One region of the Aeribacillus pallidus genome, then DNA from elsewhere that is predicted to be linked to it. Evidence: a T-box and tRNA genes for the amino acid it is inferred to sense, from the RefSeq annotation. Region 1 holds a T-box; the other regions hold tRNA genes.
What was found. A T-box is a leader RNA that pairs with one kind of tRNA and senses whether it is charged. The one in region 1 lies ahead of argS (arginine--tRNA ligase), so its partner is inferred to be a tRNA-Arg.
Positions count from the first base shown of each region.

Region 2: it has a tRNA-Arg gene. The T-box ahead of argS (arginine--tRNA ligase) is inferred to sense a tRNA for this amino acid. The anticodon was not compared.
Region 3: it has a tRNA-Arg gene. The T-box ahead of argS (arginine--tRNA ligase) is inferred to sense a tRNA for this amino acid. The anticodon was not compared.

Region 1 covers NZ_JBCNBW010000057.1:38,143-45,707, forward strand. The annotation lists gene ABES52_RS12500 (FtsW/RodA/SpoVE family cell cycle protein) at 1-1,023, shown strand, start outside; T-box leader at 1,073-1,289, shown strand; gene argS (arginine--tRNA ligase) at 1,338-3,020, shown strand; gene ABES52_RS12510 (YqaA family protein) at 3,129-3,710, shown strand; gene ABES52_RS12515 (hypothetical protein) at 4,279-4,563, opposite strand; gene ABES52_RS12520 (Lmo0850 family protein) at 4,957-5,097, opposite strand; gene ABES52_RS12525 (transporter) at 5,296-5,745, opposite strand; gene ABES52_RS12530 (hypothetical protein) at 5,933-6,427, opposite strand; gene ABES52_RS12535 (haloacid dehalogenase type II) at 6,464-7,129, opposite strand.
Region 2 covers NZ_JBCNBW010000072.1:20,580-28,144, reverse strand. The annotation lists gene clpX (ATP-dependent protease ATP-binding subunit ClpX) at 1-382, opposite strand, end outside; gene tig (trigger factor) at 649-1,935, opposite strand; gene ABES52_RS15295 (tetratricopeptide repeat protein) at 2,095-3,111, opposite strand; tRNA gene ABES52_RS15290 (tRNA-Arg) at 3,255-3,331, opposite strand; gene ABES52_RS15285 (carbohydrate ABC transporter permease) at 3,693-4,520, opposite strand; gene ABES52_RS15280 (carbohydrate ABC transporter permease) at 4,534-5,835, opposite strand; gene ABES52_RS15275 (ABC transporter substrate-binding protein) at 5,925-7,211, opposite strand; tRNA gene ABES52_RS15270 (tRNA-Arg) at 7,501-7,565, opposite strand, start outside.
Region 3 covers NZ_JBCNBW010000021.1:16,103-23,667, forward strand. The annotation lists gene ABES52_RS05125 (NUDIX hydrolase) at 1-283, shown strand, start outside; gene rapZ (RNase adapter RapZ) at 312-1,205, shown strand; gene ABES52_RS05135 (gluconeogenesis factor YvcK family protein) at 1,202-2,173, shown strand; gene whiA (DNA-binding protein WhiA) at 2,208-3,161, shown strand; gene ABES52_RS05145 (HPr family phosphocarrier protein) at 3,200-3,457, shown strand; partial or broken gene clpP (ATP-dependent Clp endopeptidase proteolytic subunit ClpP) at 3,794-4,390, opposite strand; tRNA gene ABES52_RS05155 (tRNA-Arg) at 4,631-4,702, shown strand; gene rpoN (RNA polymerase factor sigma-54) at 4,881-6,212, shown strand; gene ABES52_RS05165 (glutaredoxin family protein) at 6,228-6,467, shown strand; gene ABES52_RS05170 (sugar-binding transcriptional regulator) at 6,602-7,565, shown strand, end outside.

The DNA of each region.
Region 1 (7,565 bases):
TTTGGAATTATCTGTAGTGCCATGCTTTTCGATCCTGATCAATATAAACGTCTTTCATGGATTCTCTATATTTTCGGTGTGTTGTCCCTAGCCTTGCTCCACGTAGCTCCAGACAGTATCGCTGAAACACGAAACGGGGCGAAAAGTTGGTTTACGTTCGAACATATTGGATCGATTCAACCTTCAGAGTTTATGAAGACGTTTCTGATTTTAGCGGTTAGTCGATTAATTATGAAGCACCATGAGCGTTATCCGGAGAAAACATGGCAAACCGATATGATCTTACTTGTAAAAATTGGGGTGACCGTACTTATTCCGCTTGGATTTATTATGATGCAGCCGGATTTAGGAACGAGTATGGTTATTGTTGCGATTACCAGTGGGCTACTGCTCGTATCGGGTATTACATGGAAAATCCTACTTCCTTTGTTTATGACGGCCTCTCTTTTCGTTGGATGTGTCATTTTCATTGCTCTTTATGCTCCTCATTTATTGGAGAAGTATCTTGATTCTTATCAAATCGCGCGGATTTATTCTTGGCTTAATCCATACGATTATCAACAATTAGAAGGGTTTAATTTAGTTCGCTCATTAACAGCTATTGGTTCCGGAGAGATTGTTGGAAAAGGATTTAAAGAACGCGAAGTATATGTTCCCGAAAACCATACCGACTTTATTTTTAGTGTCATCGGTGAAGAATATGGTTTTATCGGTGGAAGCCTCGTCATTTGTTTATACTTTTTCCTCATTTATCATATGACAAGGATCGCCCTTGATACGAACGATCCTTTTAATTCGTACGTCTGTGCCGGTATTATTTGCATGACAACGTTCCATGTCTTTCAAAATATCGGCATGACGATACAAGTACTCCCAATTACGGGAATCCCTCTCCCTTTTATTAGTTACGGCGGAAGTTCATTGATGGGGAATATGCTAGCTATGGGCATTATTTTTAGTATCCGCTATTACCATCATTCGTACTTATTCGCTTCAGAAGAAAATCGGGTGTTAAGTATATAATTCACTTGTTTTTTTCAACCAAATGAGTATAATAAATGGAAACAATAGGGAAACATCGGTGAAGAAGAGAGTAGTGAATAGGGGATTAAGAGCGAGCTAGGGATGGTGGAAGCCTAGTATGAACCTATTTATGAAGCGCACTTCGGAGATGCTGGTCCGAACCAGTAGTAGGGTCAGACGGTACAACCCGTTATCACTTGTCAAGTGGTCATCTTTTCTCAAGATGGCAAAAAGAGTGGCACCGCGAGAGTATGCTCGTCTCTTTCTGAAGAGGCGAGCTTTTTTATTTACGAAAAGAAAGGGAGCGTTTGTTTATGAACTTACACGTCTTATTCGCTGAACAATTAGCCGAAGTTTTACCTGATCATTGGACAAAAGATAAAATTGAATCGTTGATTGAAACACCGAAGCAGTTGTCGCATGGCGATGTCGCCTTTCCATGTTTTCAGTTAGCAAAAGAGTTCCGTCAATCACCGGCCGACATTGCCAAAATGATTGCTAGCAAGCTCACCTCTCCTCTCTTTAAAAAAGTAGAAGCCGTCGGTCTGTACGTGAATGTCTTTTTCGATAAGTCGGTTGGAAATTCAGTCGTGAACACGATTTTACAAGAGCAACATAGATACGGTTCGCATACGTTTGGCCAAAACAAAACCGTCGTCATTGATATGTCTTCACCTAATATTGCAAAACCATTTTCCATGGGACATCTACGCTCAACTGTTATCGGTCAATCCATTGCCCTCCTTGCTGAAAAATGTGGATTCCGTACGGTAAAAATTAATCACCTTGGGGATTGGGGGACACAATTTGGAAAGCTCATTACCGCGTATCGCCTGTGGGGAAATGAAGCGGAAGTAAAGGAAAAGCCAATTGCCTCCCTGTTTCAATTGTATGTACGTTTTCACGATGAAGCAGCTAAAGATAAGAGCCTAGAAGATGTAGCACGAAAAACGTTTAAAGCATTAGAGGATGGAGATGAGGAGGCACTACTATTATGGAAATGGTTTCGAGATGAGTCGTTACAAGCATTTAAGCAAATCTATGAGCTGTTAAACGTCTCCTTCGATTCGTATCACGGAGAAGCTTTTTATAACGATAAAATGGAAGAAGTCATCGAATTACTAAAACAGCATCAATTGCTTGTGTTATCGGACGGAGCCGAGGTCGTTGATTTAGCGGATGAACAGCTGCCACCGTGCTTAATTAAAAAGTCAGATGGAGCTACGTTATATGCCACCCGAGACTTGGCTGCCGCACTCTATCGTCAACGTGAATATAAGTTCGACCAAGCCATTTATGTCGTCGGTCATGAACAATCCATACATTTTCAACAAATTTTTGCGGTGTTAAAAAAGCTCGGATTCGACTGGGCGAAAAACATGGTTCACGTCCCGTTCGGCTTGTATTTAAAAGATGGGAAAAAGATGTCTACTCGAAAAGGACGAGTCATATTATTAGAAGAGGTGTTACACGAAGCCATCCAATTAGCGAAAGAAAACATCGAAAGGAAAAACCCGCATTTACCGAACAAAGAAAAAGTGGCCAAAGCGGTAGGAGTTGGCGCGATCGTCTTTCACGATTTAAAAAGCGATCGAATGAACTCCATCGAATTTTCATTAGAAGATATGCTTCATTTTGAAGGAGAAACAGGTCCGTATGTCCAATATACACATGCGCGTGCCCATTCCCTTTTACGGAAACATTCGTTGGCCTCCTATGAATATACTGGATTATCTGATGAGGATAGTTGGGAAATAGTAAAACTTCTTCAGTCCTTCCCAGTTGTAATTGAAGAAGCGTACAAACAACTGGCTCCACATTTAATCGCGAAATACGTGATCCAGCTGGCACAGGCATTCAACAAATATTATGGGAAAGTTCGCATTCTTGCAAACGATGAGGAGCTTCCTTCCCGTCTGGCACTTGTGAAGGCCGTCACCATTGTTTTAGCAGAAGGCCTTCGATTGTTACGCATTCAAGCACCAAATGAGATGTAAAGCCCTTTACATCTCTTTTTTCCGATATGAACTGTAGGTGACGCTTTGATTAAAAGATGATATACTTCTCATGAACAAAAACGAGAGTAAAAGGAGATTTTTTAACATATGTCAGAGTTGATTCATCACATTGAACAATGGTTATTAGAGTTTGGTGTCATCGGACTATTTTTCGTTTCTTTTGCGGATTCATCGTTCTTTCCAATTCCTCCGGATGTGTTGCTCATTCCGATTAGCTTAGCCCAGCCGGAAAAAGCATTATGGTTTGCGTTTATCACGACGGTTGCCTCTGTCCTTGGGGCACTCTTAGGTTGGTATATTGGTAAAAAACTAGGGCGACCAGTATTACGGTATATCATTTCCGAAGAGCGGATTGTGAAAGTAGAAGACTATTTTCAAAAGTACGGTTCGATGGCTATTTTAATTGCGGGACTCACCCCGATTCCTTATAAAGTATTTACGATTTTTTCAGGGATTTCGAACATTAAAATTCGTACATTAGTTTTCTGGTCGGTCATAGGACGCGGCATACGATTTTTCCTAGAAGCAATCATTATCTTAACGCTTGGTGCGAAAGCAAAGCCATTTATCGAGGAAAACTTTACGCTTCTCACGGTTGTCGGTGGAGTGGTGATTATTGCCGTCTTCCTTATTTACAAATGGCTTCAGCGAAAAAAGTCAATCGTATAGAGGGCGTTTCGATTACGCCCTCTTTTTTTATAGGCTATGTATATGTTGTTGATTTTTAGCATGTTATTTACATGAAGCGAAAGGCGGCGACTCTCAGCGAAAACAGCAAGCCAAGCAAGACCCATACTTGAGCGTAGCGAGGGAAGCGGCTTGCGGCTTGCGGCTTGCCCGCGGAAAGCGTCCGCCACAAGCGAAATGTATACATATCAACAGTATCGTTTAACAGAGCCTTTCTATAAAGAAAAATTGTTGAATCTAACTTTTGGTTACCAACGTAAATAATATTAGTAAAAAGAAAGGGGAGATGGCGTTGATGAATGAGAATTGCCCTAAGTGTAATGGTACAGAATTTGCCGAGGGTACCGACTTCATACCAATCAAACCGTTAGATAAAAAATTAACCATATCTACGTATTCGAACAAAATTTTTACTTTTTGCCTTAATTGTGGAGAAGTTGTTTCGATTAGAATAGAAAATCCGAATAAGTTTCGTTAATAGCTTTCTCTTCGTCCCGTACGAATGTGCATACAAAAAACGTTATTCGACAAGGAATAACGTTTACACACATTAAGCCGGAAACTGGTCATCTGTAGATGCTACCTTGATAGCGTCATAGGCTAGCTGTAACCGCCCTTTTATATACGCTTGAGGATCATACGCCACATAATGCCCTTTTAACCGATGCATTTCAATGTCGGCAAACGTACCTAGCACACGACATACATGATCAAGGGCTTTTTTCAAATTTTCCACTTCTGTGTAATAGTGACGATTCATACACGTATACGAAATTTCATCTGCTGTTCGACGAATATCTTTTAATGTCTCCATATCAAACATCGCCTGATTCATTGCATCCCCTCCCTATTTTATGTATATCTTTGATGCTCCCATTTTATGAAACGAATTGAAATCGGATTCATCATTCTGTTCCTAGTGAGTGCTAAATTAGATATTTATTTTTGTGTTTTTTTTACATACGTGGGGGAATTTAGGTGAAAAAAGTGGTCGATTCGGTGCAAATATCTCCTTGTTGAACAGACCAACTACCCTAGTTTTCTATTTTTTATGAAACGTTAGGTGATTTTTTGCAAAAATGCCTCGATTACGATAAACTAATCGATTTTAATCGATAATAAGAGCTGAATACTTTGAATACTGCTTCTTGGATAGCAATATGTATTGCCTTTTTTTAGGTGTATTCGCTGCCATAAGTAAAAAGAAAAAACACTAGGTGATTGGCACCTAGTGTCCCTTACTATAAAAATCGTGCTTTAGGGATGATGGTAAGGTGGTCCATGTTTTGATACTTTTAATAACATCTAATCTTGATTTTGTCTTGGAAATTTTAACGCCTACCTGGGAGAACTTCTGAACTAACTGCATTAATTTTTGCTGATACGAATCCAATTACTACCACTCTCCTACATTCCCCTCTACAAGGATGTATCTATGTATACGAAAACGAACGTTAAAAGTTTCATAAAAATATTCACTAACGTAAAAAGTTAACCTGTACTTGCACAAATAGAAGCTTCCTTACTCAACCGACCGGAAGCCTCTATTCGTCCCGTTAATACATTTTTAAAAACATTGAAACGACCGAATTCGTCTCGTATCCATTCCGTAGTAACCCCAGTAAGATCCATACCATCTCCAACCGGCCACTGAGGTTCGGCCGATATACGTTGGGTAAAACCAAAACGACCTTCGATTAGTTAAGGTGACATAGGTGTATTTGTTTAAACATCCGTAAAAGGCACCTGGGTCAACGGCTTGTAAACTTGGTCCTTCTTGCACTTGAGGGGTAAACGACGGCGGTGGTGAACTTGGTGGGCCTCCAAATCCTTGCTGTTGTCCCCCTCCAGGAAAAGGAACTAAACTAGGTGGTGGGCCAAATCCTGGTTGTTGCCCCGCTCCAGATGGTGGAGTCGTCGGATAACCACCGTATCCTGTTTGATCATATGGTGGATAACTTGGCTGTCCCAATTGACCAAGAAAATAATCTAATGGATTAAACTGACGATGATACATGGGCATTCCCTCTCTTCTTTTTTCCTTCCCTTTACCTTATGCAAAGGAAAAAGATATGTGCGAAATCCCATGTTCATTGTCTGCATCTACTTAAAATCTTTCATGTAGTATTTCTTTATCCATTAACGTGAGTTTATAAAGAAACGCCTGTGGGAATTTATTCTTCTTTATTAATTCGACAATGTTATCATTGGTAAACCCAAACTCGTAGCTCTTTCCCATTTCGGTTAGTACAATGGACTTGATACACGGGAACCTCTCTTTCAAGAATGATAGTTTCACCAATTAGAGTACTAGTTATCCGTCCCATTTCAAGATGATTCGGAATGAGTCCGACTTTATATGAAGAAGATCTACCTATCCGCCCAACAGAAATTTCAAGAGCATCCTCGTTGTCTAGGTCTCGATCTCCAAAAAGCATAAGAAACTTCAAATTATCTTCTGCTCCATAGTCCATAAATTTCATCGTATCAACGAGTTCGCCGTCGATATATTCTTCAATTTCGTATAAAATTCCGACATTGGAATGAAGGTTTCCTTGTAAGATATAGCCGGTTGCATTTAAGTGGGTTACACTTAAAATTCGAAATTCATTCTCATCAAACGTATAAGGCTTCAGTTGTAAAGAAGATACATCCTGTTCGGAACAACTTGCGACAAAAAAAAAGCATACTTCCCACAAAGAACAATTGAAATCTTCGTAACATTGATCTTTCTCTCACTTTCTTAACAATGTCGATAAGCTAGAAAGGTCATCAACCACGTAATCTGGTTCCACATCAAGTTCATCAAAAGGCAGTCCTGCGCGATTTACCCACACCGTTTGAAAGCCGAAGTTTTTCGCTCCGGCAATATCCCACGCATTTGCGGACATAAACAAGATGTGTTCTCTTCCAACCCCTAACCGATGGACAACATGCTGATACACCATTGGTGACGGTTTGTACTGCTTAATTTCATCTACGCTAATAACTTCATCAAAATATACTTCAAACCCAGCATGAGCTAATAATGGAGTTAGCATCGATGCAGGTCCATTTGAAAAAATGGCCCGAGTTTTGTTGGAAAGGGCGGCTAACGTTTCCTTGACTTCTGGAAACGGTGTTAATCGTTCGTATTGATTGAGGAGCTCCTTTTCTGCTTCTGGTGTTAACTCCACCTGCTCGAACCGACACGCATAGCGTAACGCTTGTTTTGTAATGACATCAAATGGCACATAGTTTTTCATTACCTGTCGTAAAAAAGCATATTCAAGCTGCTTCTGTCTCCAACGTTCACTCACTTTTGGACCTTTCTCCCCAAACAAAGACCGACACGTTTCCGTTACCGAAAAGACATCAAAAAGCGTTCCGTACAGATCAAAAACAAGCGCATCTACTTTCATCAATTTCATCCTTTCTACCAATATAAATCAGATTACTGCATATAAATAACGCAATTGAGGTTCATAAAATTTTGTTGGGGTAAACAAAGAAGAGGTATTGGTATATGGTAGTTAACAGCTTCCTTGGAAGTTAAAGATTAATTTGTACATACGATTTATGGCGGGCTATAACACGATTAATTACGTGTTCACCGATAAAACTACTCAGTATCGCCATAAAAAACATGTGCATCGTATCCATTACAACCCTATTTTGTTTCAATTCCTTTTGTTGGAAGTATTTTTTTATTCATTATATCATTTTTTTCCAGCGAACTATGTTCAATTGCCTTTTCATTCCTCGATAGCTCCAAAAAATAGCAATGACGGTCTTTTTAGTTTATGCCCTTTTCTCAATAAAGAATTTCTTCTATGGAAGTACCAGAGTTGGATATAA
Region 2 (7,565 bases), on a different contig from region 1:
TTTGAGCTAATAACGTTTTTCCACTTCCAGTTGGTCCGATTAGACAAATATTACTTTTGGCTAATTCCACATCATCAATTTTACTGTTGGAATTAATGCGTTTGTAATGGTTATAAACAGCCACTGCTAACGACTTTTTCGCTTGATCTTGGCCGATTACATACTCATCTAAAATCTCACGAATTTCGCGAGGTTTTGGAACATCTTTAAACTCTACTTCTTCTTCTGTTCCTAATTCTTCCTCGACAATTTCTGTACAAAGTTCAATACACTCATCACATATATATACACCTGGTCCAGCAACCAGCTTACGGACTTGGTCTTGTGTTTTCCCACAGAAAGAACATTTTAATTGTCCTTTTTCATCGTTAAACTTAAACAATGAATGTCACCCCTTAAAAATCAAAGTAATGTGAAGCTAATCACGACGTGCAAACATAATGATATATTTATGTAATGCATTTTATCATATTTCCATATCGAAAAGGAAATTAAACGATTAAGTATGTATTATGTCTCATCGGTCCAACTTATGTAAATTTTATAAAACAAGGCACGAATAAACTCGCGCCTTGTTGTTGTGGATCATCAGAATGTTCAAGGAAACTATTGATTGAATCGTTAGTTTGAAAAATCTTGTTACTTATATTATGCAACAGTTTTGCTATTTTCTACAAGAAACTCAACTGCTTTACGAATTTGTAGATCCGCTTTTAAGCCATCTAGGCTACCAAGAGCTTTCTTAATGCTATCAGCAGACATGTTGTAAAGCTCAGCCATTTTGTTTACTTCTTCTTCAACTTCTGCATCTGTTACTTCAATGTTTTCTGCTTTCGCAATCGCTTCAAGCGTTAAGCTTGTACGAACACGTTTTTCTGCATCTTCTTTCATTTGTGCACGTAATGCCTCTTTATCTTGCCCAGAGAATTGGAAGTAAAGTTCTAAGTTCATACCTTGCATTTGCAGGCGTTGTTCAAACTCGTTCATCATGCGATCGATTTCGTTTTCGATCATTACTTCTGGAACGTTCATTTCTGCATTTTCTGTTGCTTTTTCTACAAGTGTGTCACGTAGTGTTTGTTCTGCTTCGTTCTTTTTGCTTTCAACTAAACGATTTTTAATTTTTTCTTTCAGTTCTGCTAATGTTTCTACTTCCTCATCTACATCTTTCGCAAATTCATCATCTAATTCTGGAAGTTGTTTTGTTTTTACTTCATGTACTTTTACTTTAAATACCGCTGGTTTGCCTGCAAGTTCAGCCGCATGATACTCTTCAGGGAATGTTACTTCAACGTCTTTTTCATCGCCAGCTTTTGTACCAACTAATTGGTCTTCAAATCCAGGAATAAATGTACCTGAACCTAATTCAAGAGAATAGTTTTCCGCTTTACCGCCTTCAAACGCTTCGCCATCAACGAATCCTTCAAAGTCAATGACAACTGTATCGCCGTTTTCAGCAGTACCTTCTTCTTTCACAACAAGGTCTGCATAACGTTGTTGGATTGTTTTTAATTCGTTTTCTACATCTTCATCAGTTACTTCTGTGTCCATTTTTTCAACTTCTAACCCTTTGTACTCACCAAGCTTAACTTCAGGCTTTACTGTAACAGTTGCTTTGAAAATAAGCTCTTTACCTTTTTCCATTTGTTCTACATCGATTTCTGGACGATCAACTGGTTCAATGCCGGCTTCTTCGATTGCTTTTGCATATGCTTCTGGAAGAATGAAGTCTAATGCATCTTGGTATAGAGCTTCTACTCCGAAACGTTTTTCAAAAATTGGACGAGGAACTTTCCCTTTACGGAATCCCGGAATAGAAACTTGTTTAACTACCTTTTTGAACGCTTGATCTAAACCGTTATTTACCGTTTCAGCGTCAACTTCAACTGTAAGAACGCCACGGTTTTCTTCTAATTTTTCCCATTTAACTGACATACCACGTTTCCCTCCAACAATCTATAATTAGTATTTGTGTAAAAACACGTAACTAGACTTGCTAAGTAAAGAAAGCCAAGTCCTTGTCATTTGTAAGAAAATGAATTGTAAAGACACATTACAACCATTTCATTATAACATACAACACCGTTCTTTCAACTAGTTAGACGGTGAATTTGTTGGCTCAATCCACTCCTCTAGTTGTTGCAAAAAAGAAATCGCGTGTTTCAATTCAGATTCATTTATGTGAAATTGCTCGGTAATGGTTTCAATTGAAAGTTCGATTCCATACAGTTGATTCCCAAGCCATACGTAAGCAGCAATCCAAATAGCAGGTTTGGTTGGTGATAAAGAAAATGGAAACATGATAAAACCATGCCTCTCCAGCATCGCCAATAATTCCTGACAAAAAGTAGGATTTTCATGTTCATACAGTTGCTCAATACCAATTCTAATCGGTTGAAGCCAATCTTGTTCGGTAAATTCCGGAAGTTCAACCGGAATTACGCGCTTTGTTTTCGAAAATTTCGTGACAGTCATTTCCTTTTTATAATGATGTTCTTTTAATAATAGTAAGATAAGCGTTTTTACCCAAGGATGCCCATCTGGTTGCTTTAACATACTTTCTAACTGTTCGATATATGGTTCTAAATTTTGACCTTTTAACTGGGCGATTTGCATTGTTTGTTCAACGACGTCTTGTTGATGAAGCAGCAATGAATCAATTTTTACCATTGTATCCGGTTGACGATTCTTCCATACTTTTTCACTTAACTGTAACAGATGAAAAAAATGTGTCCGTTGCTCCATTGAAAGGTCCGCTTCTTCTAATAAAGCGTGAATGGTAGATGCAACTTCTTCGTATTCATTTAATTGGATTAAAATCATTAAATAAAGCTCTACAACTTGAAGGTAGTCGTCCACTCCACGGTGAAGTAAATCTTTACATTCCGCTTTAGCTTCCTCATAATATTTCCCTTCAAAAAGTGCCATTACATACGCGATTTGTATTTGATCATCAACTGGTTTGATGTCCTTCGCTTGCTTTAATAGACGAATCGCTTCCTCTACTTCCTTGTTCTCTAACTTTTCCGTCCCAATTTGAAGAAGTCGCTCTTTTAACCCTGGAAAGGGAATGATTTTGTTTGAACGGTTCTTCGAGCGTCCTTTCGTCATATATATCCGTCCTTTTCTTGTAATCCAATAATAGTGTATCATGGTCGTTTTTGAAAAACAAAATGCAGTTCACGTTATAAAAAAAGATGCTTCTCCGTTTGGAAAAGCATCAATTTATGTATAAGTAGTATTCATGTTTCAACTGGCGTCCCAGGAGAGATTCGAACTCCCGACCGACGGCTTAGAAGGCCGTTGCTCTATCCAGCTGAGCTACTGGGACGTAATTAATTCATGCAATTGAAACATGTATTATTATAGGCAACTATCATTCGTTCGTCAACTTGTATTTTATAATTTCATTTTTTTATTCATTTAATGAAAAGTCTGTTAAACGATACTGTTGATATTTATACATTACGCTTGTGGCGGACGCTTTCCGCGGGCAAGCCGCAAGCCGCTTCCCTCGCTACGCTCGGTCCAGGGTCTTGCGGCTTCTTGTTCCCGCTGGAGTCGGCCACCGTGTGAATAACTTGTTAATAATCAACAACGACATATAACATAGCCAATGAAAAAGGACCGTTGGTAATGCTTCCGGATCTACCAACGGTTGCTTAACGATTCCATTTGGGAAGTCAACAATATTATTCTTTTACCGAACCGGAAGTTAATCCAGAAACGATTCGACGTTGGAATAAAAGAACCATGATGACTAACGGTACAGTTACTACTACTGTTGCAGCTGCAATTTCTCCCCACGGTATGGTGTACTGACCTTGGAACATCGCAATACCAACAGGAACGGTTTTATAATCATCCGCCGTATTAATCGTTAAAGCAAAAAGAAACTCATTCCAAGCAGCTATAAATACAAGGATGGCCGTCGTAAATACTCCTGGTATAGCTAGTGGTAAAATCACCCGCCAATACGTTTGGAACATGGAAGCACCATCGATTTTCGCTGCTTCTTCTAAATCATTCGGAATTTTTCTAAAAAACGTTACTAACAACCAAATGGATAACGGTAACGCAAAGGTTGTATACGGGATTATTAATCCTAAATAGCTATTCGTTAACCCCATATTTTTAAGAAACATATAAATAGGAGAAATCGTGGCGATTTGTGGAAACATCGAGACCGACAGTACAATTCCTAAAATGATTGATTTTCCTTTAAAATGTAATCTCGCAATTGCGTATGCGGCAAAGGAAGCGACAAATACTGTATAAACGGTAGTGATGGAAGAGACGACGAAGCTATTCCACATATACTTCATAAACGGATAATCAAAAAAGACAGAATGATAGTTTTTAAGTGTTGGGTGTGCTGTAAACCATTTAAAAGCTTTTTCGCCAAATAGTTCTGTTAAAGGTTTAACCGAGCTTAGCAACATCCATAAAAACGGAAACATAACGAAAAAGACAAAGGCTATGAGAAAAAAATAAAATAAGGGACCAACCTTTTTCTTCACCTGACTTCACCTCTTATTTTTTGCCAGTGTCACTCACTAAGTCAGCACCTAACAATTTAATATAAATAATAGAAATGATAGCGACACAAATAAAGACAACGACTGATAAAGCAGAACCTTCTCCAAAATTCGTTTGCGAGAACATCACTTTATACGCCAATATGGTGATTGTCTCGGTTGAGTTAGCGGGACCGCCACCTGTTAACACATAAATCAAGTCAAATACTCGAAACGCATCGAGTGTACGGAACAATAAGGCAACGAGAATACTAGGTTTAAGTAATGGTAACGTAATATGGACAAACTGCTTCCACTTACTTGCCCCATCAATAGATGCCGCTTCATAAAGCGAATTTGGTATCGTTTGTAGTCCTGCTAACAATAATAACGCCATATACGGAGTTGTCTTCCAAACGTCGGCAAAAATGACCGCAAACATCGCTCCTAGTCCTGTTGTTAACAACTCACTCATTCGCTCCACAAGGCCGATTTCCTCAAAGTATTTGGCTACAATTCCATTTTGACCATCATATAAAAAACGCCACATTAAAGCGGAAACAGCCGTAGGAATCGCCCATGGAATTAAAATACTCGCGCGAACTAGTCCTCTTCCAAAAAATGCTTTATTAATAAGCAATGCGATTCCTAGTCCAAGGACTAACTCAACTGCCACCGATATCACCGTAAATACCGTTGTGACCCCAATAGCCTTCCACATTCGAGTGTCTTGAAAATTATCTTTATAATGTTTGAGTCCAATAAAATTTGGTTTCACTACGACATTTTGAAGAGAGGTTGCTAATCCTATGACCCGCTTTTCTTGAAGAAGTATTTCTTTTCCCTCCAATGGGAGAAGCTTTTCCTGTATTTGTTGAACCGCTTGATCAAATTCTATGGCTACCTCTTTTTCTATTGTTATAAACCGCTCTTCCTCTGGTACAGGTTCCAAATTAAACACCTTATCATACGCCCGGTCATACATTTCCTTTGCTTTTTGATCTTCTTGAATCTTTTGATCCACTTCTTGTAAGTGTTGTTGTACATCTTTAAGTAATGATTTTGTTTCACCACTTGCTTGCTTAATTTCATTGTCAAGAGCCGAAATTAAAAAGGGGTAACTTGATAAATATTGTTCGAGATCAAGTGAATGATTCCAATGAATGCTTGATTTCGTTGGATCGTTTAATCGGAGATCAAAAAGACTAAAGTAAAACGATTGAATAACAGGCCATATGGCGATCAGAAAGATGAGTAACAAAGAAGGAGCAACAAGTAAATAAGCAAATATCTTTTCGGAGCGTTTACTATTTACCACCTAGATCATTCCTTTCATTAGTGGAAACATCCAATAGCCTGATGCTATTGGATGTTTCTAAGGAATTGGCGACTATAAAGAGGAACGGATTATAGTTCCAATTTTTCTTTCATCTCTTTCTCCATATTTTGTACGGCTTCTTCCACCGTTTCTTGTCCGGCAATCGCCATGGAAACGTGACGTTGAATAATATCAGAGATTTCCGGATAGTTTGGTGCCACCGGACGAGAAACAGCTGCGTTTAACCCTTGAACAAATCCCTCATTAGCAAAGAATGGATTCGCTTCTAAAATTTCTTCGTCTTCGAATAGTTTAGGTAGTGTTGGTGCTAATCCACCGTAGATAGCAGAAATTTTTTGACCTTCAGGACCAGTCATGAATTTTACAAATTCCCAAGCTTCTTCTTTATGTTTGGAAAATTTGCTAATGGCGGTCATCCATCCACCAAGAGCCGCTGCTGATCCTGCGTCTCCTGCAGGAAGGGGAGCTACGCCAACTTTATCTACAATTTTTGATTGTTCTGGATCGTTTGCTAAAGCATATTGATATGGCCAGTTACGGATAAACGGAGATTGTCCTTCAATAAACGCAGTATGTGATTCAGGCTCCGTAAAAGTTGTAATATTATCAGGCACAAACGAAGAATTAGCAATTTCAACTAATTTTTGAAGACCTTTAATCGTTTCTGGACTATTGACGACTACCTCACCTTTTTCGTTAATAATTTGACCACCATAAGAGGCGATGAATTCAACAGCGTTACATACTAACCCTTCATATTGTTTCGCTTGAAGTAAGTAACCGAATTTCGTTCCTTCTGCTCCTTGATATTTTTTCGCCGCTTCAATGAGTTCATCCCATGTTTTAGGCACTTCATCTTCAGAAATAATGTCTTTTCGATAGAATAATAGACCCGCATCGATAAATTTAGGCATCGCCCATTGTTTTCCATTAAAGTTCGCTGCGCTTAAAGCCCCTTGGTTATATTCGCTTAAGTCAATTCCGTCCCGTTGAATAAACACGTCAAGTGGTTGAACATAACCAGCTTGGGCAAATTCAGCTGGCCAAATTACATCTAAATCCATCACATCAATTTCGTCTGATTGGGCATTTAACATCGTTACATAAGCATCATGCTGTGCACCGGTATCTGAAGGCATTTCTCGGAATTCAACCTCAATATGAGGAAACTTCTGTTCAAACGCTTCAATAATTTTTTCTGTCGCTTTTGTCGCATCTTTTCCACGTGCATAGACAATCGTTACTTTTTCTTGTTCATTTGTCTCGTTTTGAGTTGTTTCTTCATTTTCGTTCGTGTTCGACGGTGAAGTTTGTTCATCTGGTTGATTTGTTGTTGAACTACATGCACCTAACATGAGAAGAAAAACGACGAGTAATGGTAAAAATTTTCTCACATCAATCCCCCCAATTGTTTTTTGTAAGATCGATTTCATATATAAAGGAGAAAAACTGATCACGATTTCTCCTTATCTATGAAACCGATTTCACATAAACGATATTTTTATTTTAGTCAAATTATTCTGAAAAATCAATTGGTATTTTCTAATTTTTCTCAAATTTCACTAACCGATTGGAATCAAAATAAAAAGCGCTACGTCACCGTAAATCAGCAATGATTTACTGGTCACATAGCGCTTTTTAAACTGGCGTCCCAGGAGAGATTCGAACTCCCGACCGACGGCTTAGAAGGCCGTTGCTCTATCCAGCTG
Region 3 (7,565 bases), on a different contig from region 1:
AGTAAAAGGGATTTTCACGTTTATTATAAAAGATGGGCATGAAATGGTCTCTGAGTGGATGATGTTTACGTTTTTAGCGAAAGAAGGAGACGGTGTAAACGTAAAGGAAACGGAAGAAGGAACGATTCATTGGCATTCGATTGACAAACTAAAAGAATTGCCAATGGCTGAAGGGGATTATCATATCCTTGATTATGTGCTCCACGGAAAAGGAATCCTTTACGGAACGTTTACATATTCTCCAGATTTTGAATTAATATCGTATCGACTTGATCCAAGCTGATGAAAGCCAGCAAGGGGGGAATCTTTCAATGAGTACGGGTTCTGTAAGCGATGTTCAATTAGTCATTATTACCGGGATGTCAGGAGCAGGAAAAACGGTTGCCATTCAAAGCTTTGAAGATCTTGGTTTTTTCTGTGTCGATAATTTACCGCCGACTTTGTTACCGAAGTTTCTGGAATTGATGAAAGACTCGGGAAGTAAAATGAACAAAGTGGCGATTGTGATGGACCTAAGAGGTCGAGAATTTTTTGACCATCTATTTAAAGCCCTGGATGACTTGGCAGAAACGTCCTGGGTAACCCCACAAATTTTGTTCTTAGACGCGGAAGACTCGGTGCTCGTTCGCCGTTATAAAGAAACGCGCCGTTCACACCCATTAGCTCCATCCGGCCTCCCCCTTGAAGGAATTCGTCAAGAACGGAAGCTGTTGGAAGAGCTAAAAGGAAGAGCGCAACTTATTTTTAATACATCACATATGAAGCCGCGGGAGCTTCGGGAAAAAATTTTAACTCAGTTTTCGGTGAATAAGCGTTCTATTTTTACGGTAAACGTCATGTCGTTTGGTTTTAAACATGGTCTTCCTATTGATGCCGATTTAGTATTTGACGTTCGTTTTTTACCAAACCCGCATTATATTGAGCATATGCGCCCGAAAACAGGATTAGATGCAGAAGTGTATGAATATGTCATGAAATGGAACGAGACGCAAAAATTTTTAGAGAAAACGATCGACTTATTAACGTTCATGCTCCCACATTATAAACGAGAAGGGAAAAGTCAACTCGTTATTGCTATCGGCTGTACCGGTGGACAACACCGTTCCGTTGCCTTAACAGAGTACATTGGCAAGTATTTTGAAAACGACTATCATACACGTATTACCCATCGGGATATTGAGAAAAGAAAGGAAAAAACAACATGACCATACATCAACAACCCCGAGTGGTCGTAATCGGTGGAGGGACTGGCTTGCCGGTTCTTTTACGCGGATTAAAAAAATATCCCATTGATATAACGGCGATTGTAACGGTAGCGGATGATGGAGGGAGTTCAGGAAGGTTACGAAATGAATTAGATATTCCCCCTCCTGGAGATGTACGTAACGTCTTAGCGGCGTTATCAGATGTCGAGCCGCTAATCGAGCAATTATTTCAGCACCGATTTAAAACAGCGAACGAATTATCGGGCCACTCGCTAGGTAATTTAATTATTGCTGCTTTAACGTCAATTACTGGTGATTTTGTCCGAGCGATTCAAGAAATGAGTCGAGTGTTAAATGTGAGCGGAAAGGTGCTCCCTGCAGCTAATCAAAGCGTTGTTTTACACGCAGAGATGGAAGATGGGACCGTTGTTTCGGGTGAATCAAAAATTCCGTTTTCAGGTAAGCGTATTCGCCGTGTGTTTTTAACACCTGAACATATTGAGCCCCTTCCGGAAACGTTAGATGCGATTCGAACAGCTGACTTGATCGTTATCGGACCGGGAAGTTTATATACGAGCATCTTGCCGAACTTACTTGTTCCGAAAATTGGTGAAGAGGTGTGCCGGGCGAAGGCGAAAAAAGTATATATCTGTAACTTAATGACACAAGCAGGCGAAACGCTTGATTTTACTGCAAGCGACCATGTAAGAGCGATCTATGATCATTTTCAACAACCGTTTATTGATACGATTTTAGTGAACAACGAAGAAGTTCCTTTAGACATTCAAGAACGGTATAAAGAAGAAATGGCCAAACCGGTTTATTTCGATATCGAACGATTAACGGATCTTGGCCTAGATGTCATTTATGATGAAATTATGACGTATGAAGATGGAGTTATACGACATGATACAGATAAAGTCTCGGAAATTCTTTACTCCCTATTAATGGAAAGTAAAAATACGTAATGATGTCGGTTGCTTGGAATGGAGGTGAAGGGGGATGTCGTTCGCATCTGAAACGAAAAAAGAATTAACGAATCTCGAAGTGAAGCTTTGTTGTGCTCGGTCAGAATTGTCGGCATTAATTCGCATGAACGGCTCATTATCATTTTCTAATCGCTTACTGATTGTCAACATCCAAACGGAAAATGCGGCTATTGCGCGAAGAATTTATACGCTTATTAAGAGAATTTATCAAACTCCTGTCGAATTGCTTGTTCGGAAAAAGATGAGATTAAAAAAGAACAATGTTTATATTGTTCGGTTAAAAGAAAATGCCCGTGACATACTAGAAGATTTAAAAATTCTCGGAGAAGGATTTACCTTTATACACGATATATCCGCAGAGCTCGTGAAGAAAAAGTGTTGTAAACGTTCTTACTTGCGCGGTGCTTTTTTAGCGGGAGGTTCCGTTAACAATCCAGAAACGTCTTCCTATCATTTAGAGGTGTTCTCTCAATATAAAGATCATAATGATTCATTATGTGATTTAATGAACACATTCGGTTTAAACGCTAAAACGTTAGAACGGAAGAAAGGGTTTATTACGTATTTAAAAGAAGCAGAAAAAATTACCGAGTTTTTAAATATTATCGGTGCACACAATGCGCTACTTCGCTTTGAAGATGTACGTATTGTACGCGATATGCGTAACTCCGTCAATCGGCTCGTAAATTGTGAGACGGCCAATTTGAATAAAACGATTGGTGCTGCCTTACGCCAAGTGGAAAACATTCGCTATATTGACCAAACGATTGGATTAGACGCATTACCGGATAAATTGAGAGAGATTGCGGAGCTTCGAATTGCCTACCAAGACGTGACATTAAAAGAACTCGGTGAAATGGTAAGTGGTGGAAAAATAAGTAAATCTGGAATCAATCACCGATTACGAAAAATCGATGAAATTGCTGAAAAACTTCGTGCAGGAGAACCGATTAATCAGTTGAAATAATATTTATTAATAATTTCGATAGGGGGAGGGGAAAAGATATGCTCGAGAGACAAGTGGAAGTAAAGTTAAAAACTGGTCTTCAAGCGCGGCCCGCAGCCCGGTTTGTTCAAGAAGCGAATCGCTTTGCAGCTGATGTTTTTTTAGAAAAAGACGGCAAAAAGGTGAACGGTAAAAGTATCATGGGCTTAATGAGTCTAGCCATCAGTTCGGGTACGACGATTACGATTATGACAGACGGCCGAGATGAACAAGAAGCAATGGATGTCCTCACCGCGTTTGTTAGTCGAGAAGAGTAAAACTCGCATAATGGAATGCGAGTTTTTTTATTTAGGCGCGCCCAGCAAAGCTGTTATCTGCTAGTTGGTTAAGTCCAACCCGAGTGAAATTAGCGAGTTAGACAAGAACGAAAGCCAAAGGAAGAAGAACGTCGGAAAGCCGTATGAGGGTAAACCTCACGTACGGTTTGATGAGGGAAGCTGAGAGTAAAAGAGACAGCATAAGCTGTCCCTTTGAAATCAGTTTTTTACTCTACTAGGTAAAAAGAACAACCATATTACATGTTAACAAGACATGTGTTCCCAAAAAGAAACGTACGAGGATGGTGAATCAGTCCTCGTACGTTTTTTCATCGATTATTTAGATAAAGAGTTTCTTGTAATAATATGGTCGATTAAACCGTAATCTTTCGCTTTTTCAGCCGTCATAAAGTTGTCGCGCTCTGTATCACGCTCGATTACTTCGAGCGGCTGACCAGTGCGTTCAGATAGAATGTGGTTCAATTTATCGCGTAAGAAGAGAATACGTTTAGCAGCAATTTCAATTTCCGTCGCTTGACCTTGAGCTCCACCAAGCGGTTGGTGAATCATCACTTCACTGTTCGGTAACGCGTAACGTTTTCCTTTTGTACCAGCAGCTAAAAGGAACGCACCCATGGATGCGGCCATACCGATACAAATGGTTTGAACGTCTGGTTTAATGAATTGCATTGTATCATAAATCGCCATACCAGCTGTAATGCTTCCGCCAGGGCTGTTAATATAAATGGAGATGTCTTTTTCTGGGTTTTCTGCTTCTAAAAAGAGTAATTGAGCAACAATGGAGTTCGCTACATTGTCATCAATCGGACTACCTAACATAATGATACGGTCTTTTAATAAACGTGAATAAATGTCATACGCACGTTCCCCGCGATTGGTTTGCTCAATAACAGTTGGAATTAAGTTCATTCCTTCATCCTCCTTTGTACGAAAAAATCATTATTCACCGTGGTGTTTGACAGATGTTGAGAAAAACTTACGTACTGTAATCATACACCGATGGTCAATAAAGGTCAAACAAATTACTCAGCAGAGATAAAAAACAATTACGTATACCATCATACCCAAAAATCTATTTATTAAAACAGAAACATTGTTGCAAAAAGAATGACTCATCAGTATAATAGATAGTGCACGTTAGTTTTATTATATGCCCTCGTGGTGTAATGGATAACACGCAAGATTCCGGTTCTTGAAATGTGGGTTCGATTCCTGCCGAGGGCGTTTGATTCATTGGAATCCTCTTGCCAATCGCAAGGGGATTTTCTTTTATTTCACGAAAGAAAATTTAATTTTTCTAAATATTCAGAGTATAATTACAATAACCCATTCGTACGTACGAAAGTATTTTCCATACAGCTTTTGATGAATTTTTTGTACAATGAATGAAGGGGGGAGTGCAATGAATTTAAAAGTTGGATTATGGCAACAACAGACGGTCAAATTAGCGCTGACGCAAGAATTGACCCAAGCCATTACCTTATTACAATATTCCGTGCAAGAGCTGACTTCGTTTTTAGAATCAAAAGCAATGGAAAACCCACTGATTCAATTGGAAACACCAAATATTCGTGTCATGGACCCCCGCTATGATTATGTGAAAAAACGTAAAACGGTAAAAAATGATGATGAAAAAAGCTGGCTCGAACAAATTGCGGCCAAGTCCAATTCATTTGTCGATTATGTAAATGCACAGCTAACTTTGAAAACGTTCACAAAAAAGGAACGGCGAATTATTGACCATATTATATATAATTTAGATCGGAACGGATATTTAACAGCTTCTACGAGAGAAATTGCGAATATGTGTCAAGCGACCGAAGATGAAGTCGAAGCGTGTATTGCCACCGTACAAGGGTTAGAGCCTGCTGGTATTGCAGCACGGAGTTTACAAGAATGTTTGTATTTACAGTTAGAGCGAAAAGAAAATGTACCGAGAATCGCTTTGGAGATTATTCGCGATCATTTTGAAGATTTCGCCGAGAAACGGTGGCGACAACTTTCTAAAGAGCTCCAAATCGAGGTCAAAGACATTCAAGAAGTAGCTGATATCATCCAAACACTGACGCCAAGGCCTGGGGCATCTTTTTATGAAGAGAATCCGTCTTATATTGTTCCAGATTTAATTGTTCGGTTGGCTGAAGATGGAGAAGTAGAGGTCTCTCTTTTCGATGATTTACTGCCAAAGCTGCGCTTCCACCAAGAGTATTACGATGAAATGACACGCTATGAAGATCGCCAAGTCAATCAATTTTTAAAAGAAAAGTCGAACGACTATCACTGGATCATGAAAAGTTTAGAACACCGTCAAGAAACATTATTTAAAGTTGGGTTAAAAATTGTAGAAAAACAAAAAGACTTCTTTTTAAAAGGGCCGAAACATCTCGCGCCTTTAACGATGAAAGATATCTCTGAGGAGCTAAACATTCATGAATCTACGGTTAGTCGTGCGGTACGGGAAAAATATATGCAAACACCATATGGTACCTTTGAATTAAAACACTTTTTTACTAGTTCCTTACAAACAAATAATGCCGAGACAGCTTCTTCTGCCACTGTGAAAAACTTAATTCAAGAATGGGTTGATCAAGAAGATAAACGAAAACCGTTATCTGATCAACAAATCGCCAATCGATTAAAAGAGTACGGAATCATTGTGTCAAGAAGGACAGTGGCGAAATATCGAGACCAACTCGGTATCCCATCGTCGGCGAAACGAAAACGATTTGATTAGTTAGGAGTTTGAGATATGGAAGTTGTATTATACACACGGCAACAATGCCACCTATGCGAAGAAGCAAAACAAGTATTAAAGATACTACAAGGCGATTACTCGTTCGACATACGTGAAGTGGATATTGATGAAAGCGATGAGTTAACAGAACAGTTTGGGATGATGATTCCAGTGGTGGAAATCGAAGGGGAAATTGTCCAATATGGGCAAATTGATTTATGGACAATTAGTAATCGCTTACAACAAAAAAGCTGACTTTCTCTTGTTGAATCGCTTATTCAACCCTGCTAAAATAAAGATGTAGCAGGGGTTATTTTTTTACCGTCGGTGGGACATAATACGTCTATACGGGACAAAAAATGTCCCTCGACCTAGTAAGGGTGAAGAATATGCTGCAACTACTTGATTTACAAAAAAGATTATTACCCGACCTTCTTGATATTATGCAAAAGCGGTATCACATTTTAAAAACGATTCACATATTGCAACCCGTTGGACGCCGAACATTAGCCCAAACGTTAGGATTTACCGAGCGGGTGTTACGAAGTGAAGTTGAGTTTTTAAAAGAACAAAATTTAATTGACATTAAAACAACGGGAATGAGTCTGACGACTGAAGGTGTCAACATTCTCGAAAAATTAGAAGGCATGATGCGAGAAGTTTCGGGAATAAATGAAATGGAGAAGCAATTAAAACTTCGGTTCGGCGTGAAAGAAGTTGTCATTGTCGACGGCAACAGTGATGAAACGCCATGGGTAAAAGAAGAGCTTGGTAGAGCTTGTATTGAAAGCATGAAAAAGCGATTGGCAGAGAAAAATATCATTGCTGTCACTGGTGGAACGACGATGGCCGCTGTTGCAGAACAGTTGACCCCTGACTTTTTAAAAGGTGAATTATTATTTGTTCCGGCACGCGGTGGTATTGGCGAAGATGTAAAAAATCAAGCCAATACAATCTGTGCCAAGATGGCTGAGCATACGGGAGCTTCTCATAAAGTGTTATACGTTCCCGATCAGGTAAGTAAGGAAGTATACGAATCTTTTATTAAAGAACCGGCGATTAAAGAAGTGATCCACTTAATTACGTCCGCTAACATGGTTCTTCACGGAATTGGAGATGCGATTACGATGGCGAAGCGACGTAAAACAAGTCCGGAAGATTTGGACAAAATTAAAAAAAGTGGAGCTGTCGGCGAAGCGTTCGGTTACTACTTTGATGAAGACGGAGAAGTTGTTCATCGGGTGCAGACGGTAGGCATTCAATTAAAAGATTTGGACCGGGTAGAACACGTTTTCGCCGTAGCTGGTGGAAGCTCAAAAGCAAAAGCCATTCAAGCGTATATGAAACGGGCAC